DNA from 3 places in the Lysinibacillus sp. 10T31 genome. Region 2 is predicted to be linked to each of the others. Evidence: riboswitches for the same ligand, from Rfam matches in the RefSeq annotation. Region 2 holds a riboswitch; each other region holds the start of a gene.
The links. Region 2 has a riboswitch for thiamine pyrophosphate ahead of thiC (phosphomethylpyrimidine synthase ThiC). Riboswitches for the same ligand answer to the same signal wherever they lie in the genome.
Positions count from the first base shown of each region.

Region 1 (7,314 bases), on a different contig from region 2:
CTCGATGTAAGCCCACTTGCTCGAACGCAAATTGCACAACCATGTTTACTGCTTCTGTCACGATCCCTTTTCCAATATAAATTTCATCCATTGCATAGCCAACAAACGCACTGGAATACGGTAAACGTTTTACTGAATAAAGAGCAATATGTCCTATTAGATTATTTGTACCTGGCTCAAAAATACCAAAAGTAAATTCCCTCTTTGAGTCCATCAAGTATAAGCTTTCTTGAATTTTTTTATATTGAGCATTAATGGTATAATATTCCGGTCGTTGTAACGGTTCATATGTAGACCAAAAGTATTTATTGCGACTTACGAGATCGGTTAAACTTTGTGCATCTTTTTCATAAAATGTGCGAATGTAGCATTTTCCCCCTTGAATTGATACCACATTTTCACCCTTTTTCCTCAATAATCTCCAAATTTTAAGCACCATTTCTCCACACTAACCTTCCGATAATTGTCGATACGTTTTTAATGCCTGAATTCATTTTATCAATGGATGAAACCACATCAGTGGGGAAAACAACCCACTGATTGAAGTTTTACTTTTATCCCGCTTTAACGGTCAGTAAATGTCTTTCCCAACTTTTAATTGAAATTCTGTCGACATAGTAGACGATTAACTGACCGTAATAGCCCGATTGGTTCAACTAACAATCAGTGGGGAAACAACCCACTGATTGAAGTTTTACTTTATTGTATGTAAAAAAAGATGCTGCTACAACTAAAACATATCGTCTTGTTGTTACAGCATCTATAACATTATTTCATTTTTTGTTTTTGTTTTGGTTTTTGTTTTTTAGGCTTCTCTTCTAGTAATTCAAGGCTAGACGATTCAGCATCTTCTAAATGTGCTTTGCCTAATACATTCGTTAAATGAAGGCCACGTTTTTGTGCCTCGCGTTCGATATGTGCTAATGTTTCTTTCAGCACCTGTACACGAGCATATTGTTTATCGTCACCCGGTACTAGAACCCATGGCGCATTTTTCTTATCAGTCTTCTCAAACATTTCATTCGCAGCTTCTATATACTGAGGTGTTTTTTCACGGTTTCGCCAGTCTTCATCTGTTAGCTTCCAAGACTTATATGGATCCTCTTCACGTTCATTAAAACGGTTAAGCTGCTCCTCATCAGATACTTGCAGCCAAAACTTAATGACAATATAATCTCCTGCTGTTAAAATCTTTTCAAAATTATTAATTTCTTCGTATGCACGAGACCACTCTTCATTTGTTGCAAATCCTTCAATACGCTCAACTAATACACGACCATACCATGAGCGATCAAAAATAGCGATTTGTCCATGCTGTGGTAGCTTTCGCCAAAAACGTTGTAAGTAATTATAGCGTAGTTCATGAGGCTGAGGTGCTGAAATTGGGTGCACGACATAACCACGTGGATCAGCACGTTCAATTAGACGCTTTATAGCGCCACCCTTGCCAGCAGCATCCATACCTTCAAATACTAGAATTAGCCCAATTTTATTTTTTAATAAAAACTGTTGAGCATTTAACATTTCATATTGGAGTACTTTTAATTTCTTTTTATACATTTTCTTATCCAGTTTAACTGATAAATCTAGATCATTTAAATTTTGAGTCATTAAAACTTCACTCCTTACATTTGAATATTCTAATTGTACTAAAGAAATATATGAATAACTATTCAAATGGTAAATTGTAGATATTTTTAACGAAACAACGCGATACATTGTTGGAAATTTCCGTTATAATGAAAATATAATGTTACAGTCCTATACTTATTTGTCTTTTCCCTATACAATTTAACACGAAGGGAGAGAAAACATGCCTCGATTTTTTTTGATGACAATAACTTTTATTGTCTCACTCATCCTAACCTTTTCATCCTATTTCAGGAAAATATACGATCATTCTTTTTTAGAGATCTTAAATCGCTTTCCAGTAATATTTGCACCGTTTAATGTTAGTTACATGATTTGGATTGTGGTTTACATGTTTCTTGGTTATTGGTTAGTCATGAATCTAAAAAAGACATCTATTCAACAGACTGTTCTCTTTAGTAGCATATGTATCATGCAGGCGTTAGCAATTGTTGTTTGGCATCACGAACTATTTATCATGTCAATTATCAGTACGTTTGTTTTAGTACTGTATTTATTTAAGTTGTACAAAACGTACCCTCTCAGCAATAATTCACTCACAGGTCGTATACCCTTCTCGGTTTATTTAGCATGGGTTACATTTAGCCTGATGACAAATGTAAGCTTTACGCTAACATCTTATCAATGGAATGGTCTTGGCCTTAGTGATCCACTTTGGGCAGTTATTTTACTGACAATAGGAGCAGCAATAGCGCTACATATTCGATTCCATTATTTTGATATTATCTATCCAAGTGTATTTATCTGGTCCTATATTGGGGTCGCATTACATAATGGTTTTGATGAGCTACTTGTGTCAACTGCAGCCTTGTTTTTATGCGGAGTGCTACTTGTCGGTATATTATTTATTAAAAAAAATCCTGCCTACCAAAAATAAATTGGTTAGCAGGATTTTTAGCTTTTTTATTGTTCATCTAGAGAAGTTAAAATAATTGGTTTGTCTTTAGTAACGATAACTGAATGCTCGATTTGAGCAACTAATGATTTGTCTGGCGTAACGAATGTCCAGCCATCACCAGACTCTACAATATGCTCCGCTTTCGCTGAGATAAATGGCTCGACTGCAAGCACCATGCCCTCTTTCATAATTGTAGAATCCCAAGCATCATAGTAGTTTAAAATATGATTTGGCTCATCATGTAAAGAACGACCTAAACCATGTCCTGTTAGGTTCATAATTACTGTTAAATCATTGGCATATGCTTCACGCTCAACTGCTTTACCAATTTGGTTTAATTTTGATCCAGCTTTTACTTTTGTCATCGCACGGTCGAAAGCACTTTTGGCTACGCGACATAGCTTTTCTTTATCCTCATAGCCTTCACCAACTACAAATGAAATGCCCGTATCAGCAAAATAGCCATTTAATGAACCAGATACATCAATATTTACGATATCGCCCTCGTTAATCACACGTTTACCTGGAATACCATGTGCGACTTCCTCATTTACACTAATACATGTGTATCCTGGGAAATCATATTCCCCTTTAGGTCCAGAAATTGCTCCTGCTTCAGCAAACATACGACCTGCAATTTCATCTAGTTCAAGTGTTGTTACACCTGGTTTTGTAGCAGCCTTCATTGCCTCACGAATTTCAGCACAAATACGGCCGATTTTTTTAAAAGCTTCAATCTCTTCTTGCGTTTTTACAATCATTTTTAACGTCCCTTTCATCTAATATCTATTCATTAATATAACATAACTTTTTATACAAAAAACGCTAAACGCTTTAAATATTATATGCCATCATAAATTGTAAAGTGCTGAAAAACAAGCTCCTCACCATAGCGCGGGGTTGATTTCCGTTCCGACTGGGCGCTTTGTTGCTGTCGCTACGCTTTCGCACAGATAAAACATTTGCCGCTGACGCTTCGCTTTCGCGCAGAGCAGAGCTTCCTGGGGGCGTCCGATGAGCCGCTTGGGCCAACACGATGTTGGTCACGAAGGCGTTATCACAGGATGTGATGCTCTTAGCCTTCGTTCCCCTATTTGCTCGCTCCAGGGTCTCATCTGTGACGCTAATCCCCAAGGAGTCGCCCAGTCTCCACTCCAATCAACTTATATACAGTGTATACTTTTCAACAAATGCCACACCTAAATAAATAAATAAATAAATAAATAAATAAATAAATAATAAAACCCTCCACTTATGTGAAGGGCGTAATCGTTATGATTTTCGTTGCATTAATTGAGGTGCTGCCGTAAATAGAAGAACACCGACAATTGCTGTTAAAATCGTTGCTGGTAGCATATATGTTCCATTATAGATGATTGAATAAATCCACGCATTTTGTTCGCCAGCATACTCCGAGAAAAATACAGCGCCCGCAATAGTATGTGCTGCATAACGTAAAAAGCCTGCTAATACCGTTCCTAAAATAATATAAAGTGCCATTTTCTTTTTGTTTAAATCTCTGGCAGCATCGAGCACTGGTCGGCGAACAACGGCCGCCAAGCCTACTACTGTAAAGGCAACACCATAATCAAGTAATCCTTGTAGCCAATGTATAATATAGGCGCCAAACATTGTTTGCATAACACCAATAAGTAATCCCGTTGTCAGACCTGGAATAAGGCCCCAGCGGAATGCTATTAAAATTATTGGCACCATCACTAGACTAACAGAGCCACCTTGTGCCCATACTTTAAAGGAAACCTGATCTAGCACAAGGCCAATCGCTGCGAATATCGCAATCTCCACAAGCATTAAAAGTTTTTTATTGTCCATAATATTCTCTCCTTTGTTCCGATGTAGGATACAAGAGCAGGAATAGAAATCAGTTGGCAAATATGTCCCTATCTGGCATCAATAAAGATAAAAAACGATGCCAGGACAGAGCCTCACATCGTAAAAGTGTCGGTTTCTATCCACAATCCCTACGCAAGTGTTAACTTACAGGTTCAAAGAGTCAAGGCATTACGTGCCCAGTCTCAGCTGACATCATCAGCTCCCCTTGTGGTCGTTACATCTTATTTTATTTGAACAACCTCATTGTACGCAAACACTGTTACGATTACAACCTCTTCTACAATTAATTTTTTGAAACTTTATCGTTTTTCATGCGTAAATATTAAAAAAGGAGGTACTACTATGGAGAACCAAAAAATTTTATCTGCCTTTAGTTATCTCAGCATTTTATTCGCACCCTTTATTGTGCCATTAGTCGTTTACTTTGTTGCAAAAGATAGCGACGTAAAGAGGCACTCTATTCGAGCACTAATATCACATTTAATCCCAGTCGCATTTGGAATAATATTATTTGCAGTCTTTATTTTCTCAACTTTATCATTCAGCACCAATTTTGATCTAAATTCAGGTAGTAATACTTTTCTTATCATTTGGTTTGCTTCATTCGCAATTTACATTCTCATTTCATTAGGAATCGTTATTTGGAATATTATTCAAGCTGTTCGCGTCATCCGATAAGTTTTATTTCAACCTTGAACAGACAGTACTTAAGGAGCTGTTATTTTGTGAAAGTATCTAAAGTAGTTAAAACCGCTGTAAAATTAGCACCTATCGTTATCCCAATTGTCAAAAAAGTAATCGCTGCAAAAAAAGGAACAAATCCTAACGTAACTAAAAAATAACAAAAAGGCGTATTTCCACATAACGGAGATACGCTTCTTTGTTATTTCACTTCAAAATATGTTTGACTATGACCGTTCATCGCTTTTTCGACATGTAACACAGCAGGCATTGTAGCTTTTAACTCTGCAACGTGTGAAATGACTCCAATCATGCGTCCTGAATCTTGTAAATCAATAAGCGTATCAATCGCCTTATTTAACGCTTCTTCATCGAGAGAACCAAAGCCCTCATCAATAAACATCGTTTCAATGCGGATATTACCTTGAAAGCTTTGAATGACATCTGCCATTCCAAGGGCAAGACTTAAAGACGCATTAAACTTTTCTCCCCCTGATAATGTTTTCACATCTCGTAATTGATCCGTATAGGCATCATACACATCTAGTCCAAGCCCACTTTGCTTGGCATGCTTTTCTAAGCGATCTGAACGTCGTAGCTCAAATTGACCGTTGGATAAATGATAAAGTCGGACATTTGCTGCCTCTGTAATTTTATCTAAATAATTGATTTGAATATAGCGCTCAAAAGACAGCTTTTTCGCATTCTGCCCATTTAACATTGCATACAGATCCTTCACTCGTCCTGCCTCTTTTTCAAGTAAGTGAATCTCCTGTTCAGTCTCCTCAACTTTTTTGATAAAGTCTGAGCAAGCCTTCGCAAATCCTTCCACTTGTTGCAATACTTTAAAGGCTTCCTCATATGTGACACGAAGCATCTCTAACTTTTCTTCCATTACCGTTAAATCTTGTTTCTCTTGCCCTTTAAGATGCTTTTGTCCCTCAGTAATTTGTACCTGTAATGTGTGGATTTGTAGTGCATAATCATTGCATGCCTTCCGTAAAGCTTCTATTTGCAGCATGCTCCGCTTTCCAGTAGCAAATTCTTCATAGCTTTCAAAACCAGCTTCCGTCATACTTACTGAAAATTGCTCGCGCTTTTCATCCATTTTCAGCTTTAATTCCTCAAAAGTCTGTTTCGTAATTTCTACGGTCATTCTAGCATTATTTGTTGCTTCCTTGGCAGATTGCAGATTTTGCTGACTGAGATTCCATGCAGTTTGTAATGCGACCTTTTGTGAACCTAAATCAGCAATCGCCTGCTTCAATGCTTGTAGCGTCGTAAGATTTTCTGGAATATGCTTTTGCTGCTCTTCCACAATTGCTTGTTGCTTAGTCAATTCCTTCGTCTTCTCAGCTAAATATTGCTCTAGTTTTATGTGCTTTTCATGTAGCTGCTCCATGCGAGTACGATGATCCTTTTGTTGCATACGTACATCAGACAATTGATTACTCACTACTTTTAAGATCGTAATTTGTTGCTCTACGTTTTGCAAGGAAGCTACAATTTGTGCTTGATTCGATTGGTCAATCTCATTCGTCTCTAACTGTTCTAACGCCTCTTGTAGAAGATGCTTTGTAGAATTCAAGAAAGCTTCTTTCTCTAAAAACTTGCGCTCATCAGTAGTAGCCTTTCCTCGCAAAGCTTCCACCTGTGCTAATTCGATCATCTCTAATTGCTCACGATGTGTTTCGATATGCGTTGTACTACCGCATACTGGGCAAGGATCTCCATCCTTCAGTTGCTGAGCTAAAATACTTGCCTGACTCGCAATCCATTGCTGCTCCAGTTTTTGAAGAGCCTGCTTACTTTCTTGATAATGAACATTAGTAGTGGCTACATCCTGCTCAGCAGTTGCAACTGCTCTTGTGTATTTTTCAGCTTGCGCTAGTAATGATACGTGTTCTTTTAGCTTCGGTAGCTGTTCTAAATAATTTTCATATGGCTCAAGTTGGTTTTCATATTGTTCAATTGTCTTTGCTAATTGCTGAATTTGTATTTGTCCCGCTTCTACGATTTTACTATTATCGTCTACTGCTAGCTTTGCTGTTGCAACATATTGTTCAGCTATTTGCATTTGCTGCACATTATTCTCATACGCCTCGAATGTCGGTAATAATGCTTGCAGCTGTAATTCCTGTTGTAAAACGTGTTGACGCTCAGGTTCTTTCGCCTCTTCAACGTTAAACTTTTCCTGTGTTATCTTTAACTGAGCTTCTGCGTTTTGCTGC
Region 1 is NZ_JBFTHS010000018.1:36,508-43,821, forward strand. Features, by position in the region: gene AC1DCY_RS12160 (GNAT family N-acetyltransferase) at 1-439, opposite strand, end outside; gene AC1DCY_RS12165 (polyphosphate kinase 2 family protein) at 769-1,611, opposite strand; gene AC1DCY_RS12170 (hypothetical protein) at 1,814-2,527, shown strand; gene map (type I methionyl aminopeptidase) at 2,554-3,309, opposite strand; gene AC1DCY_RS12180 (hypothetical protein) at 3,383-3,682, opposite strand; gene thiT (energy-coupled thiamine transporter ThiT) at 3,821-4,381, opposite strand; TPP riboswitch at 4,510-4,618, opposite strand; gene AC1DCY_RS12190 (magnetosome magnetite crystal formation protein family) at 4,745-5,080, shown strand; gene AC1DCY_RS12195 (AAA family ATPase) at 5,286-7,314, opposite strand, start outside.
Region 1: another riboswitch for thiamine pyrophosphate. It lies ahead of thiT (energy-coupled thiamine transporter ThiT); the one in region 2 lies ahead of thiC (phosphomethylpyrimidine synthase ThiC).

Region 2 (7,314 bases):
GTCGAAAGCTTACGTGAACGTAATTCAGAAACGAATGCAATGAATGGGCGTATTCAACAGCAAATGGAGTCATTGGCGTCTAATATTGCCAATATCAATCAAATTATAGCGTCTATTCAGGGTATTACCGAGCAAACAAATCTATTAGCCTTAAATGCAAGCATAGAAGCTGCTCGTGCTGGGGAACATGGTAAAGGTTTTGCGGTTGTCGCTGAAGAGGTACGAAAGCTAGCAGAGCAATCCAGAAATGAGACAGAGGTTATTAAGCAAACGGTAGATAACATTCTTGAAAATTCTCAGCAAACAGTTGCTGTCATTGCTTCAAACGCGGGCTTAATACAAGCTCAAAATGAGTCAGTACAAAGCACTGAGGTTGTATTTAAAGACAATAGTGAGCTGTCTAGTTCTATTGCAACGTCAATTAGTGAGTTAATGACTAAACTTTCTCATATGTTAGAGCATAAAAATCAAGCGATTATGGCAATCCAAAGTATTTCTGCTATTTCTGAGGAGACTGCTGCATCTGCAGAACAGGTAAGCGCATCTGCTATTGACCAACAAGCGGAACTACAAAAGGTTGCAGAGTCCATCAATAATATGAACGAGATTTCAAAAGAATTACAAGAGGTCGTTAATCGCTTTAAGCTTGTTTAACTTTGTTCAGCAAAAGACTGCTTCAATATATGAGGCAGTCTTTTTATTTATGGTAAAAGGCATTGGGCTAAAAATGCCTCGTAAAGGGCTATGAGTTAACGGTAAGGTACATTGACCAAGTATTAAATCAGCACTACTATAGGAGAGGAAAGGGGGACAAGCTATGATGTATCTCGGTATGATTTTTTTTAAAATTGTAGCTCCAATTTTAGTGCTTCTAGTACTTGGTGCAGTTTTACAAAAGAAATTTCGTTTTAATTTAAAGGCGTTATCTCAACTTATTACATATTGCTTCATGCCAGCAGCTGTTTTTGTGAATATATATGAAACGAGTATAGAGCTGTCTGTGCTTGGGGAAGTTGCGTTATTTATTCTACTCTTTATCGGAAGCCAAATGGTGCTTAGTCACTTTCTAGCAAAGGGACTCGGCTTAGTAAAAACAGAGGCTGCGGTGTTTAAAAATAGTGTTGTCCTAATTAATTCGGGTAACTATGGAATTCCAGTTGCACAAATGATTTTTGTGACCCAGCCGATTGGAGTGGCGATTCAGGTCATTCTCGTTATATTTCAAAATATGACGACCTATACTTACGGCTTGTACAATTTAATTTCTTCAACAAAATCGGGCATGTCTATTGTGAAAGACTTCCTCAAAATGCCTATTATTCATGCACTTATTATTGGTGTTGCAATGAACTATTTTAATATTGCTATTCCGCAGTTTGTAAGAATTCCGATAGACCATGTGGCAGATGGCTTTATCGCTGTAGCACTAATAACGTTAGGGGCACAACTATCACAGCTTGAAATCAAATCCATGTTCAATAAGATGGTATTCATTAGCTGTTTTACACGACTAGTCATAGGGCCAGCCGTTGCATTGCTAATCATTTTTGCACTTGGTCTTGACGGTGTCGTGGCACAATCACTTTTTATAGCTAGTTCGTTCCCGACATCACGAAATAGCTCTAGTTTGGCATTAGAATATGACGTAGAATCGGCAACTGCTGCACAAACAGTTTTATTTTCAACGATTGTGAGCTGTATGACAGTGACGATTGTGATTTACGTAGCGGAGCTGTTGTTTACCTAACGGCTGGGCGCTCATTTGATTGCCCATAGTTGATAAAAACTGAAATTGTTCCGATAAAACAAGATAATGTTCCGATAAAAGTTAAAATTGTTCCGATAAAACAAGATAATGTTCCGATAAAAACTGAAATTGTTCCGATAAAATGAGATTTTGTTCCGATAAATCTTCAATGGATTCATATAAAAGTGAATTCATCAAATGATGAGCTGCTTCGCATGCGTGCGCTCTAAAGTCTCATCTGACGCTGACTCTTGGTGAATATACCAAAAATATTCAAATGAAGCTTCCATCTCTTAACAATATCTGCTACACTAGCATCAAACTTAATAGTATTAACTAGGGGAGTCTGATGAGTCAGGCTGAGAGGGAAACGCATAGAGGTTTCTTGACCCTTTGGACCTGATCTGGCTCATACCAGCGTGGGAAAGTTAACCATTATTGCACTCTATGTTATTTGCAATAACTATACCTTTACATTCTTAGCCGGATCCAAATTTTTTTGGATTCGGCTTTTGTCTTCATTCAGCGAAAAAGTCCTATCTTTGAAGGTGATGAGATGAATGCGGTTAAGATTCCTTATCAGTGGGTGCCAAACACCTGCTGAATGAAGACAAAGCCTCCGGACGCAAATTACGCCAAGGCGAAATTGATTTTCTGTTGGGGTGAGCTAGATTCGGTCCTTGTATAAATGTAAAAGGGAGCGAAGTAGTTTATGACAACAGTTAGCGACAAGAATATTACGATTATGACTAGTTTTGAAGGAAGTAAAAAAGTTTACGTAGAAGGTTCTCGACCAGATATTTTAGTGCCAATGCGTGAAATTGCTCTAAGTCCAACGACAGGAAGTTTTGGTGAAGAGGAAAATGCACCAGTACGTGTTTATGATACGAGCGGCCCGTACACTGATCCTGCACATAAGGTGGATATTACAAAAGGATTGCCAGCTTTATGTAGTGTATGGATCAAAGAACGAGGTGACGTTGAAGAATACGAGGGTCGTACTATCAAGCCAGAAGATAATGGATTCCGCAAAGCTGATGATCCACGAATGAATGAAAATGTTTTTCCGGACTTATCTAGAAAGCCTTTACGTGCGAAGAAAGGTAAAAATGTAACGCAGCTTCACTATGCACGAAAGGGAATTATTACTCCAGAAATGGAATTTGTAGCGATTCGCGAAAATATGGATCCAGAATTTGTGCGCTCAGAAATAGCGGCAGGACGAGCTATTTTGCCATCTAATATTAATCACCCTGAGGCCGAGCCAATGATTATTGGACGTAACTTCCACGTGAAAATTAATGCCAATATAGGCAACTCAGCGGTGTCATCCTCTATTGCAGAAGAGGTAGAAAAAATGACGTGGGCTACACGCTGGGGTGCTGATAACATTATGGATTTATCTACTGGTAAGCATATTCATACGACACGTGAATGGATTATCCGTAATGCCGCGGTGCCAGTAGGAACAGTGCCGATTTATCAAGCGCTAGAAAAAGTAAATGGTGTGGCAGAGGATTTAACATGGGAGGTGTATCGTGATACGTTAATCGAACAGGCTGAGCAAGGTGTTGATTACTTCACGATTCATGCGGGGGTATTGCTGCGCTATGTGCCATTAACGGCTAATCGTGTAACAGGTATAGTGTCTCGTGGAGGCTCGATTATGGCGCAGTGGTGTTTATACCACCATCAAGAGAGCTTCTTATATACTCATTTTGAAGAGATCTGCGAAATTATGAAAACCTATGATGTTGCCTTCTCTTTAGGTGATGGTTTACGTCCGGGTTCTATAGCAGATGCAAATGATGAGGCTCAATTTGCGGAGCTAGAAACGCTAGGGGAATTAACGCAAATTGCCTGGAAGCATGATGTGCAGGTAATGGTAGAAGGACCAGGGCATGTACCAATGCATCTTATTAAAGAAAATATGGACAAGCAGTTAGAGGTTTGTAAGGAAGCTCCATTCTATACTTTAGGGCCACTGACAACAGATATTGCTCCTGGCTACGACCATATCACATCGGCTATTGGTGCTGCGATGATAGGTTGGTATGGTACGGCAATGCTATGTTATGTGACGCCTAAAGAGCATCTAGGCTTACCAAATCGTGAGGATGTCCGTGTAGGGGTTATTACGTATAAAATTGCTGCACACGCTGCAGATTTAGCGAAGGGGCATCCGGGAGCACAGCAGCGTGACGATGCACTATCTAAGGCACGATTTGAATTCCGCTGGCGCGATCAATTCAACCTTTCGTTAGATCCAGAGCGTGCAGTCGAATACCATGATGAAACATTGCCTGCAGAAGGGGCGAAAACTGCGCACTTCTGTTCAATGTGTGGACCTAAGTTTTGTAGTATGAGAATCTCACAGGATATTCGTAATTATGCAAAAGATCAAGACTTAAATACGACTGAAGCGATCCACAAAGGTATGAAGGAAAAGGCTGAGGAATTTAAAAAGGCAGGCAGTCAAATTTATCAATAATTATTAATGCGGGCTTGTGTCTATAGGCACAAGCCTTATTTTGGTTTATCTCCAAAGGTGGTGGATGACATTTGTTAAAACCTACGCATGTATTTAAGTTGATTGGAGTGGAGGTTGGGCGACTCCTTGGGGATCAGCGTCACAGATGAGACCCTGCAGCGAAGCGAAGCGGCTCATCGGACGCCCCCAGGAAGCTTTGCTCTGTGCGAAAGCGAAGCGGCAGCAAATGTTTTCTGTAGCGAAAGCAAAGCGGCAGCTACAATTGTTTTATCTGTGCGAAAGCGTAGCGACAGTAACAACAAATGTTTTATCTGCTCGAAAGCGAAGCGTCAGCGGCAAAGCGCCCAGCCGGAACGTAAATCAACCACACATTATGGTGAAGAGCCCTCAATTTGTCATTAAGATAAAAAAGCTCCATGTGAAGTTGCCCTTCACATGGAGTAAAAAGTTGGATTTGGATATCAATAATAAGTGGAAAAAATCAATTATGCCTCAGCAGGTTTGTTTGCTGGAATATGTTAAACGTTTGTTGGTTGTTTTACATATGGGTTTGAAAGATCCATACCTTCTAATGAAAGACCCATCGCTTTTGCTACACCTTCGCCATATGCTGGATCAGCTAAATAGCAGTGAAGGATATGACGACGTTTGATGAACTCTTCAACTGGTGCCATATCATTAGCAGTATTTTCGAATAGGCGTTGTTGCTCTTCGGCAGTCATTAGGTTGAATAATTTACCTGGCTGCTCGAAGTAGTTGTTGTCGTCTTCACGGAAGTCGTGGATACCAGCATTACCGTCAATACGTAATTCAGGTTCTTTATAGTCTAAATTATGCTCCCATTCGCCGTAGCTATTTGGTTCATAGCCCAAAGTTGAACCAAGGTTGCCATCGAAACGCATAGCACCATCGCGATGGAATGAACGGAATGGGCATTTTGGTGCGTTTACAGGAAGCGAGTGGTGGTTTACACCTAAGCGGTAGCGGTGTGCATCTGCATAAGCAAAGATACGAGCCTGTAACATTTTGTCTGGTGAGAAGCTTACACCAGGAATAATGTTTGACGGTGCAAATGCTGATTGCTCAACTTCCGCAAAGTAGTTGTCCGCATTTTTGTTTAACTCGAATTCACCCACAGGAATTAATGGGAAGTCTTTTTTATACCATACCTTCGTTAAATCAAATGGATTATATGGTAACTCACGAGCTTGTTCCTCTGTCATTACTTGAATGTACATTTTCCATTTAGGGAAATCGCCTTTTTCAATTGCCTCATATAGATCGCGTTGTGAAGATTCGCGGTCATTACTGATTACTTCAGCAGCTTCAGCACCAGTTAAGTTTTTAATGTCTTGCTCTGTACGGAAGTGGAACTTAACCCATACGCGCTCATTTTCAGCGTTAATAAAGCTATAAGTGTGAGAACCGAAACCATGCATATTGCGGTAACCAGACGGAATACCGCGGTCAGACATAACAATTGTTACTTGGTGAAGTGCCTCTGGTAATAAAGTCCAGAAGTCCCAGTTTGAATTAGCATTTTTCATATTTGTACGTGGGTCACGTTTTACCACGTGGTTTAAATCAGTAAAGTGTAATGGATCACGGAAGAAGAATACAGGTGTGTTGTTACCAACTAAATCCCAGTTACCTTCTTCGGTATAGAACTTAAGTGCGAAGCCACGAATATCGCGCTCAGCATCTGCTGCACCACGCTCGCCTGCTACTGTGGAGAAGCGTGCAAACATTTCAGTTTTCTTCCCAACTTCTGAGAAGATTTTTGCTTTTGTATATTTAGTAATATCATGCGTTACAGTGAAAGTACCGAATGCACCTGAACCTTTAGCGTGCATACGACGTTCAGGAATAACTTCACGGTTGAAGTTCGCTAGTTTTTCAACTAGCCATACATCTTGAAGTAATAGAGGTCCACGAGGACCTGCTGACATAGAATCGTGGTTGCTTACTACTGGAGCACCACCTGCTGTTGTAAAACGACGGCTACGATTATTTTCATTTGTCATATTAGTTTACCTCCTAAGGAAAATTGTGAGTCAAACTCTTCATTAATAACTATAACAAATACAAATTAGAATTGCTAGTAGATTATAATAATTATTGTTAAAGAATTTTTACATTAAGATACAAACTATAAATATATGCTAGATTTAAAAGGTTTATGAATAACCTTTACCACTAATTTAGTTTTTTTAAACATTTTCGAGAATTACTTAAAAATAAGTTATGAAGAAGAGGAAGCTCGAGAATAATATGAATTCTTTTGTTTATGTATTCTTATTGAAAATTGAATATGATAATTGAAAAAAATACTTGATTGCAGTGAAAGTTGGGCCACTTCTTGGGGATCAGGTATTGATGAGATCCCGTCAAGATATAGCCTTTATCCGCTACGCTTCCGCACAAGCTCCCAGTTGGAATGGAAATCAACTCCATGCTACTTAATAGCCTTTTTAAGTTTTGCGATAACGATGGGGAGTAATTCCGATGTGCTGTTTAAAAATTTTAATGAAATAATTCGAGTCTTCAAAACCATTTAAATAGGCAACTTCACTAATAGCAAAATCAGTTTCTACAAGCATTTTTGAAGCATTATGAATTCGGACCTGTTGCAGGTAGCGTTTAAGTGGCAAGCCTTGCTTCTTTGAAAAAATCGTACTTAAATAATTGGGGCTGATACCCAATTTATGGGCAACGTAAGGTAAAGATAACCCGCTATCCTGAAACTGTTGGTCAATAATTTCTATAGCCAGCTCTACATAGTCAGCCCGTTTTTCCATTCGTGCCTCACGAGCTAATTCAATCAGTCTTTGTGTAAATGAGATGATGCCATTTAGAATGGTATAAAATATGGGGTGCTCAATAATTAAATGAAAAAGCTGACGATAATTTTGCTCAATTGCCGCTTTCTCATGTAATTTATACTTCAGCATAAAGCGTCGAATTTGTGCCAAAACACTCGTTAGATGTATACGTAAGTCATCTTGTTTGTAATAAATTCCTTCATTAGATAGTCGATATAAAAAAGCTTTGACAGCTTCAATATTCCCGTCCTCTA
Region 2 is NZ_JBFTHS010000016.1:81,968-89,281, forward strand. Features, by position in the region: gene AC1DCY_RS11425 (methyl-accepting chemotaxis protein) at 1-654, shown strand, start outside; gene AC1DCY_RS11430 (AEC family transporter) at 818-1,747, shown strand; TPP riboswitch at 2,076-2,190, shown strand; gene thiC (phosphomethylpyrimidine synthase ThiC) at 2,460-4,238, shown strand; gene AC1DCY_RS11440 (hypothetical protein) at 4,365-4,640, shown strand; gene AC1DCY_RS11445 (catalase) at 4,757-6,262, opposite strand; gene AC1DCY_RS11450 (helix-turn-helix domain-containing protein) at 6,710-7,314, opposite strand, start outside.

Region 3 (7,314 bases), on a different contig from region 2:
TCATAATCTAATGCGACATCTTCATTCGGATAATATCCTACCGGTAAATCACAAACAACAGCATCTGCTGGATTTACTAATAGGTCTTGTAAAGCATCTTGACGGAATAAGGAAACTGGCTGCTCTGTCAAATCAGCTGTAGCAGCAGCTATACGAATAAGTAGCTCATCAACCTCTACACCTGTTGCTTCTGTTTTTCCGTCTAATAAATTCATAACTGTTAATAGTAAATTCCCCGTACCTACTGCTGGATCTAAAATAGATATTTTTTCTGTTTCTAGACGCTCCGCAAATAGTTGCTCCACAAAATAACCAACTAATAACCCAAGAGTATCAGGTGTCATTTGGTGATTCGGCTGAGAGCCTTTTCGCATCCCCTTTAAAACAGCAATTTGAATCGCTTTGCGCACATCTTCCTTTGTAGCACCGTCTTGTGAAAAATTAACTTCCCCATCTAGCCATGCCTCTAAGCCATCTAAAATACCCTCTAGCAATGTAACATTATGTTCTTTTTCTATCTTTTCAGCATGTTCATTTAGCATACCAAATAACTTTTCGATATTTTCCATACACAACTTCCTTTCACGCAGAAAAGAGCCGTGACAAAAACTTGTCACAGCCCCTTTGTCTAGTAATATCTTAGCCTAAAATCAATAAATTATGCTAGTGTTTTGACAGCTGCAATTGCCGCTTCATAGTTTGGATGGTCTGTTGCTTCAGGAACATATTCCACATATGTCACTTTGTCATTTGCATCCACAACAAACACCGCACGTGTTAGAAGGCGTAATTCTTGGATGTAGACACCATATGCTTCACCAAATGAAAGGTCACGGTGATCTGATACTGTTTGAACAGCATCAATGCCTGCTGCACCACACCAACGTTTTTGAGCAAATGGTAGGTCAACAGATACTGTATAGATAACTACATTGTCACCTAAGTTTGCTGCTTCTTCATTAAAACGACGTGTTTGTGCATCACAAACACCAGTATCTAATGATGGTACAACGCTAAATAAACGAATTTTCCCCTCTGAATCTTTTAATGTAACAGGTGATAAATCATTCGCTAATACAGTAAAGTCTGGTGCTTTGTCTCCAACTTTTACTTCGTTACCTATAAGTGTTACTGGACCATTTTTAAATGTTACTTGTGCCATATAAACGCCTCCTAATCTTCATATGTACATAATATTACTAAATGGAGGGAATTAATTGCAACTGAGACAGCTCATTAAAATAATTTTGAAAGAATTTTTTCGATCCCGTTCTGCCATATTTGCTTAAGATTGCACCATTTCCCAAGCTTATAACCATAATGTAGGGATGATTTCCGTCCCGACTTTTAGGGATTTTTCCCAACGAACTAACTATTAATCACCTCTATCATCACTAAAATAAAGAGCTGTCTCACCGCAATGAGACAGCTCTAGCCATTATTCTTCGTTATGTTTCTCCAGCTTTTCAGGTTCTGGTTTTTCCTCTAGAGGTACAGATTCAATCTTTTCCTCTTTGATTGGCAAAGATGGTTGCACACTATCTTTTTCAATATATATTTTTTCATGAACGACTGTTGTATCCGCAAAAAAATCATGTATACCTTGATTGTTCGGTAGAATGCCTACAAGAATATATAGTGGCATAAAAATGCTGTTGATGATACGCCCAATCCAATCACGGAATAACACGTCTGACCATGTCAGCTTCTCATGTTTTAATGAAATAACACGTAATCCAAATATCATTTTTCCTAATGTTTGCCCAAAAAATTTCGTCATTAATACGAAATAACTGTAATAAAAAATAGCGGATATAATCGAAATCGGTGCATACCACACTGTGTCAGATAATGACCAATCCATTAAATAAAATATTGGGTTAACGAGAATTCCACCTATAGCTGCAATAATAATTCCGTCTATGAAAAATGCCCAAAAACGTATCCAAAAGCCTGCTGTTTTTAATGCATAATTTTTATTCGTAATTGGCTTATCTATTAGGAGAGTATTCTCCATAGAGGGTGAACCTTGCATAACAATTTCATTGTTTGTCATTGTACTCCCTCCTTAGTTTTCGCCATATAAGTACATCATTTTCGGCGCTTTATAATCTGCCATAATTTTCATCAGCATTTTTTCCTCTGCTGAGGGACCAAACATTGATCCAATCTTCATCCCAACATATGATTGCCAACCACCCACATCATATGAATACTCAAATAATTCTGCGTCCTCTAAACCAAAGTCTTTACGCAGTGCAGCAATTGTTGCTTCCTCATCGCCAATCTCATCTACTAAGCCTGCTTCAAGAGCCTTCTTACCACTAAGAATTCGACCATCGGCAACTTTTTTCACATTGGCTTCAGACATATTACGCCCTTTTGCTACAATATTAACGAATTCCTGATAAGTTTCATTAATCATGTCTTGCATCATAGCACGCTCTTCCGGTGTCACTTCACGCATTGGACTAAGCATATCTTTATGTTCACCAGATTTAAACGTTTCATATTTAATACCAACTTTTTCTGCTAACGCCTGATAATTAATAGATTGCATAATGACACCAATCGAACCTGTAATTGTATCACGTTGCGCAAATATTTTATCTGCAGGTGCTGAAATGTAATAACCACCTGAAGCTGCCATCGAATCCATAGAAACATAGATTGGAATTTGTCGCTCTTCTTTAATTTTCAAAAGTTTTTTATAGATTTCTGCTGATTCCTTTACACCGCCACCTGGTGAATTAACACTTAAGACGATACCTTCCACAGTCTGATCATATAAAATATTATCTAATTGATTTAAGAAAAATTGATGATCATAAGCAACTGGTTGCCATAAAGTACTTGAGCCAACATCTTGAATCGTTCCATCAACCTTTAAGTATGCAATACGTTTATCCATATCGCCACCTTCTTTAACCTCTTCCATAACCGTCAAGTCGTTTCCAGCTACCAAGCTATCAAAATTACTAAAGAAATTCGATTTAAATATTGCAAAAATCGTGTTAATCCCTAATGAAAACACTAATAGTACACCTGCAATTATTAAAGCGGCCCACCTTTTACCATTCATATCTTTCCGCCTCCTCATAACGTTATACGATTGATATCCTAATTTGTTTCATACTTATTACAATAATATGGTCTTATCACCATAACATGAGGTTAACCTATGTTCCGGCTGTGCACTTTCTATCGGGCGTCCGATGTGCCGCTCGGCAATAAGATTTGCAAAAGCGAGCTAGCGCATAGAAAGTTAACTAATGTCATGCCAAACTGTAGGCGATGAGCCAATACTATTGCTTTAACCTATTCAACCTATAATACATTACCTAATTTCATAAAAAAAATCAAAGTTCATAAAAAAGCAGGAACTTTGATTTTCGACATTATTTCCTAGGAAATTATTGTTGAATGATATAATGGATTTTTTCTTGCTCACGTAATTCGACACGACGAATTTTGCCTGATGTAGTCTTTGGTAGCTCAGTAACAAACTCAATTATACGAGGATATTTATAAGGAGCTGTTAAAGTTTTCACATGGCTTTGTAGTTTTTTAATAAGCGCTTCATCTCCAACTACTCCATCAGAGAGCACAACAAATGCCTTTACTAGATTTCCACGAATTACATCTGGACTCGCGACTACGGCAGTTTCTTTTACTGCTGGATGCTTTAATAACGCATCTTCTACCTCAAATGGGCCTATCGTATACCCAGATGAAATAATGACATCATCCCCACGTCCTTCAAACCAAAAATAGCCATCTTCATCTTTATATGCACGATCTCCTGTAATATACCAATCGCCTCTAAATTGTAAATTTGTACGTTCGGGATCGTTTAAATATTTCTTAAATAACGCGGGTGTCTCACAGTGTACAGCAATATCTCCAACTTCTCCAATTGCAGTAGGATTTCCAAAATCATTGATAATTTCAACAGTATTACCCGGAGTAGGTTTACCCATTGAGCCCATTCTAGCCTCCATCCCTACCATTGTTCCAACAAGTAATGTATTCTCTGTTTGTCCATAACCATCTCGTACTTGTAAATTAAAGACCTCGGAAAATACTTTTATCACTTCACTATTTAAAGGTTCACCCGCTGACACTGCCTGACGTATCGTACTTAAATTGAAGTCTTGTAAATTTCCAAGACTCGCCATTATTCTGTATTCGGTCGGTGTGCAACACAAAATATTAATATTGAATTTTTCAAGCAATGCAAGATATGTTGCAGCATCAAAGTGACCTTTGTAAACAAATGCAGTAGCACCACTTCCTAAAGTAGCAAGGAACGGGCTCCAAATCCATTTTTGCCATCCTGGAGCTGCTGTAGCCCAAACAATGTCACCTTCTTGTACACCTAACCAATTTGGAGCCGTAGTTCTTAAGTGCGCATAACCCCAACTATGCGTATGAATCGCTGCCTTTGGATTGCCTGTTGTACCACTCGTATACGCTAAAAATGCAATGTCTGTACTCTTAGTCGGTGTAGAACTTATGTAAGTCGTAGGTTGATTTTGCATTTTTTCAAGCAACGGCTGCCAAGGTTCGTGTGCATGACCAATGACAAATTGCTGTATTCCTTGTAAATTTCCCACATTATCGAACTGTTCAATATATGGCTCAAATGCAACAACGCCTTTCGCATCGGCATGATTGATTCGATATTCAATATCCTTAGTTCTCAGCATTTCGGAACTAGGGATAATCGTTAAACCTGCCTTTAAAGCGGCAATATAGACGATATACGCTTCAACTGATCTTGGCACCATGACCAAAATAACATCACCTTTTTTTAAACCTTGGGATGTAAATACATGTGCTGCCTGATTCGCCTTTTCAAGTAAAGCTTGATATGTTAAGTACTGAATTTCCTCATCTTCGTTATAAACTAATAATGCATTTTTAGTAGAATCCTGTGCATATTTTTCAATTTCCTCTGAAATGTTATACCATTCTGGTGCGATTAAATCTTCTCTTTTCATGGCAAATGCCCCCTCTATTACGCTCATTATAAAACTCAATTTTTATCATTTTCAATGGAATTCACTCCAATTCATTAAAGTCGTGACAACTATCATGCTTTGCTATATGGCATCAGTCACGTATTAGTACTATCGAGTTCGACTTAGCTTTAGTGCCGTTTTCGCAATGAAGAAAAAAACTCCCTATTGAACACGAATGAATAATATGGTACATTTTGGTCAACTAAAAGCATAATTGCAGGGGGACTCATTTAGAGTTGAGAAGGTAAAACCTGACCCTTTGAACCTGTTAGTTAATACTGACGTAGGGAGCAATTCACATCTATTTACTGATGAAAGGCTCTTTTGCGTGTTTTTTTCTACACGAAAAAGAGCCTTTTTTGCACGCTTACGTCCATCCAACAAGGAGGACTTAAATTGGTATTTCAAACAATCCGTAAACAAAATCCACTTATTCATTGTATCACTAATTATGTTGTGGCTAATTTTCAAGCAAATGGCTTATTAGCAATAGGCGCTTCACCAGTCATGGCTGATGACAGTCATGAGGTTGAAGAAATGGTCGCAATTGCCTCAGGCTTATTGATAAATATCGGTACCCTTAATGAGCGAATGAAAGAATCAATGTTACTCGCAGGAAAAAAAGCAAATGCTCTTGGCATTCCCGTTATTTTAGACCCTGTTGCTGCAGGTGCAACAACTTACCGGAAACAAACGGTACAACAATTACTCGAGGAAATAAATTTTGCGGCTATTCGTTGCAACATCGGAGAACTTGCAGCTATAGCCAATGTAGAATGGCAACAAAAAGGCGTAGACAGTGGTAGTGGTTCCATTTCTTTAGAAGTTGAGGCACAAAAAGTAGCTCAACTCTACAATTGTATTGTTATTGTGACCGGTGAAAAGGATTTTATTACTGATGGCGAACATCAGCAATGGGTTACAGGTGGAAATTTACAAATGACAGAAGTTACTGGAACAGGTTGCTTATTGAGTGCAATATGTTGTGCTTCCTACGTCGTAGGAAATAAACCATTTGACCAATTAATAGAAACATTATCACTTTATAAAAAAGTGGCAGAGCAAGCCGCTTCTTCTACTCCATACATTGGTGATTTTCAAATTGCAGTATTGAACGAACTACATCGCCTTTCCAAGGGTGGTGAAGAATGATGCATATTGTAACGACAATTGCTGGTTCAGATAGTGGTGGCGGTGCAGGCATACAAGCTGATTTAAAAACATTTCAGGAATTAAAGGTGTTTGGAACGTCTGTCATTACAGCTTTAACCGCCCAGAACACACTTGGTGTATCGGATGTCTTACCAATTGAAGTTAGCTTCGTTGAAAAACAGCTTAAAGCGCTAGTCGAGGATTTTTCAATAAGTGCCGTTAAAACCGGAATGTTGTTTTCCTCCGAAATAATCCAATCAATTGCTCAAATTTTAGCTGAAATAAATATTCCGCTTATAGTAGATCCTGTCATGATTGCAAAAGGTGGTGAAAGCTTATTACAGCAAGAAGCAATTGAGGCATTACGCAGTTATTTGCTACCTTTAGCAACAATCGTAACACCGAACATTCCTGAGGCAGAAACCCTTTCTGGAAGGAAAATCAATGCTTTAACAGATATTAAAGAAGCAGCTAAGATCTTATTACAAATGGGCGTTCAATGCGTCATTATTAAAGGCGGTCATTTAGAGGATAAATGTTACGCTACTGATTATGTATTTTTCCAAGATGGTCGGTCATTTTCTATGCAGTCCACTCGTATTGCAACAAAAAATACGCATGGTACAGGCTGTACGTTTTCCGCTGCATTAACTGCTTTTCTTGGTCGTGGACTACCCTTAGAAGAAGCGATTGAAGAAGCTAAAAAATTTATTCAATTAGCAATAACTCATGATTTATCTATCGGTAATGGCCATGGTCCTACAAATCATTTTGCTTATCAAAACTTCAAGGATTCCTGCGAGGTGATTATTCATGAAACGTGACGATCTACAGCTATATTTTATAATGGGTACAAGTAATGTTTTCAAACAAGAGCCATTAAATGTTTTAGAGAAAGCTCTGCAATCTGGAATTACTATGTTTCAATATCGTGAAAAAGGACCAAATACACTTACTGGGCAAGCCTATGAAGATTTTGCTCGTAAATGTCAAAAGCTCTGTCAACAGTATCATGTTCCGTTTATCGTCAACGATGATGTCGAGCTGGCTATAAAGCTTAAAGCGGATGGTGTTCATATTGGACAAGAGGATTTTCCTGTGTCGATGGTGCGTAATAAAATTGGCAACATGATTTTAG
Region 3 is NZ_JBFTHS010000028.1:46,010-53,323, forward strand. Features, by position in the region: gene AC1DCY_RS16790 (class I SAM-dependent methyltransferase) at 1-569, opposite strand, end outside; gene tpx (thiol peroxidase) at 659-1,162, opposite strand; gene AC1DCY_RS16800 (RDD family protein) at 1,439-2,056, opposite strand; gene sppA (signal peptide peptidase SppA) at 2,069-3,082, opposite strand; gene mbcS (acyl-CoA synthetase MbcS) at 3,414-5,003, opposite strand; TPP riboswitch at 5,233-5,331, shown strand; gene thiM (hydroxyethylthiazole kinase) at 5,421-6,176, shown strand; gene thiD (bifunctional hydroxymethylpyrimidine kinase/phosphomethylpyrimidine kinase) at 6,176-7,000, shown strand; gene thiE (thiamine phosphate synthase) at 6,990-7,314, shown strand, end outside.
Region 3: another riboswitch for thiamine pyrophosphate. It lies ahead of thiM (hydroxyethylthiazole kinase); the one in region 2 lies ahead of thiC (phosphomethylpyrimidine synthase ThiC).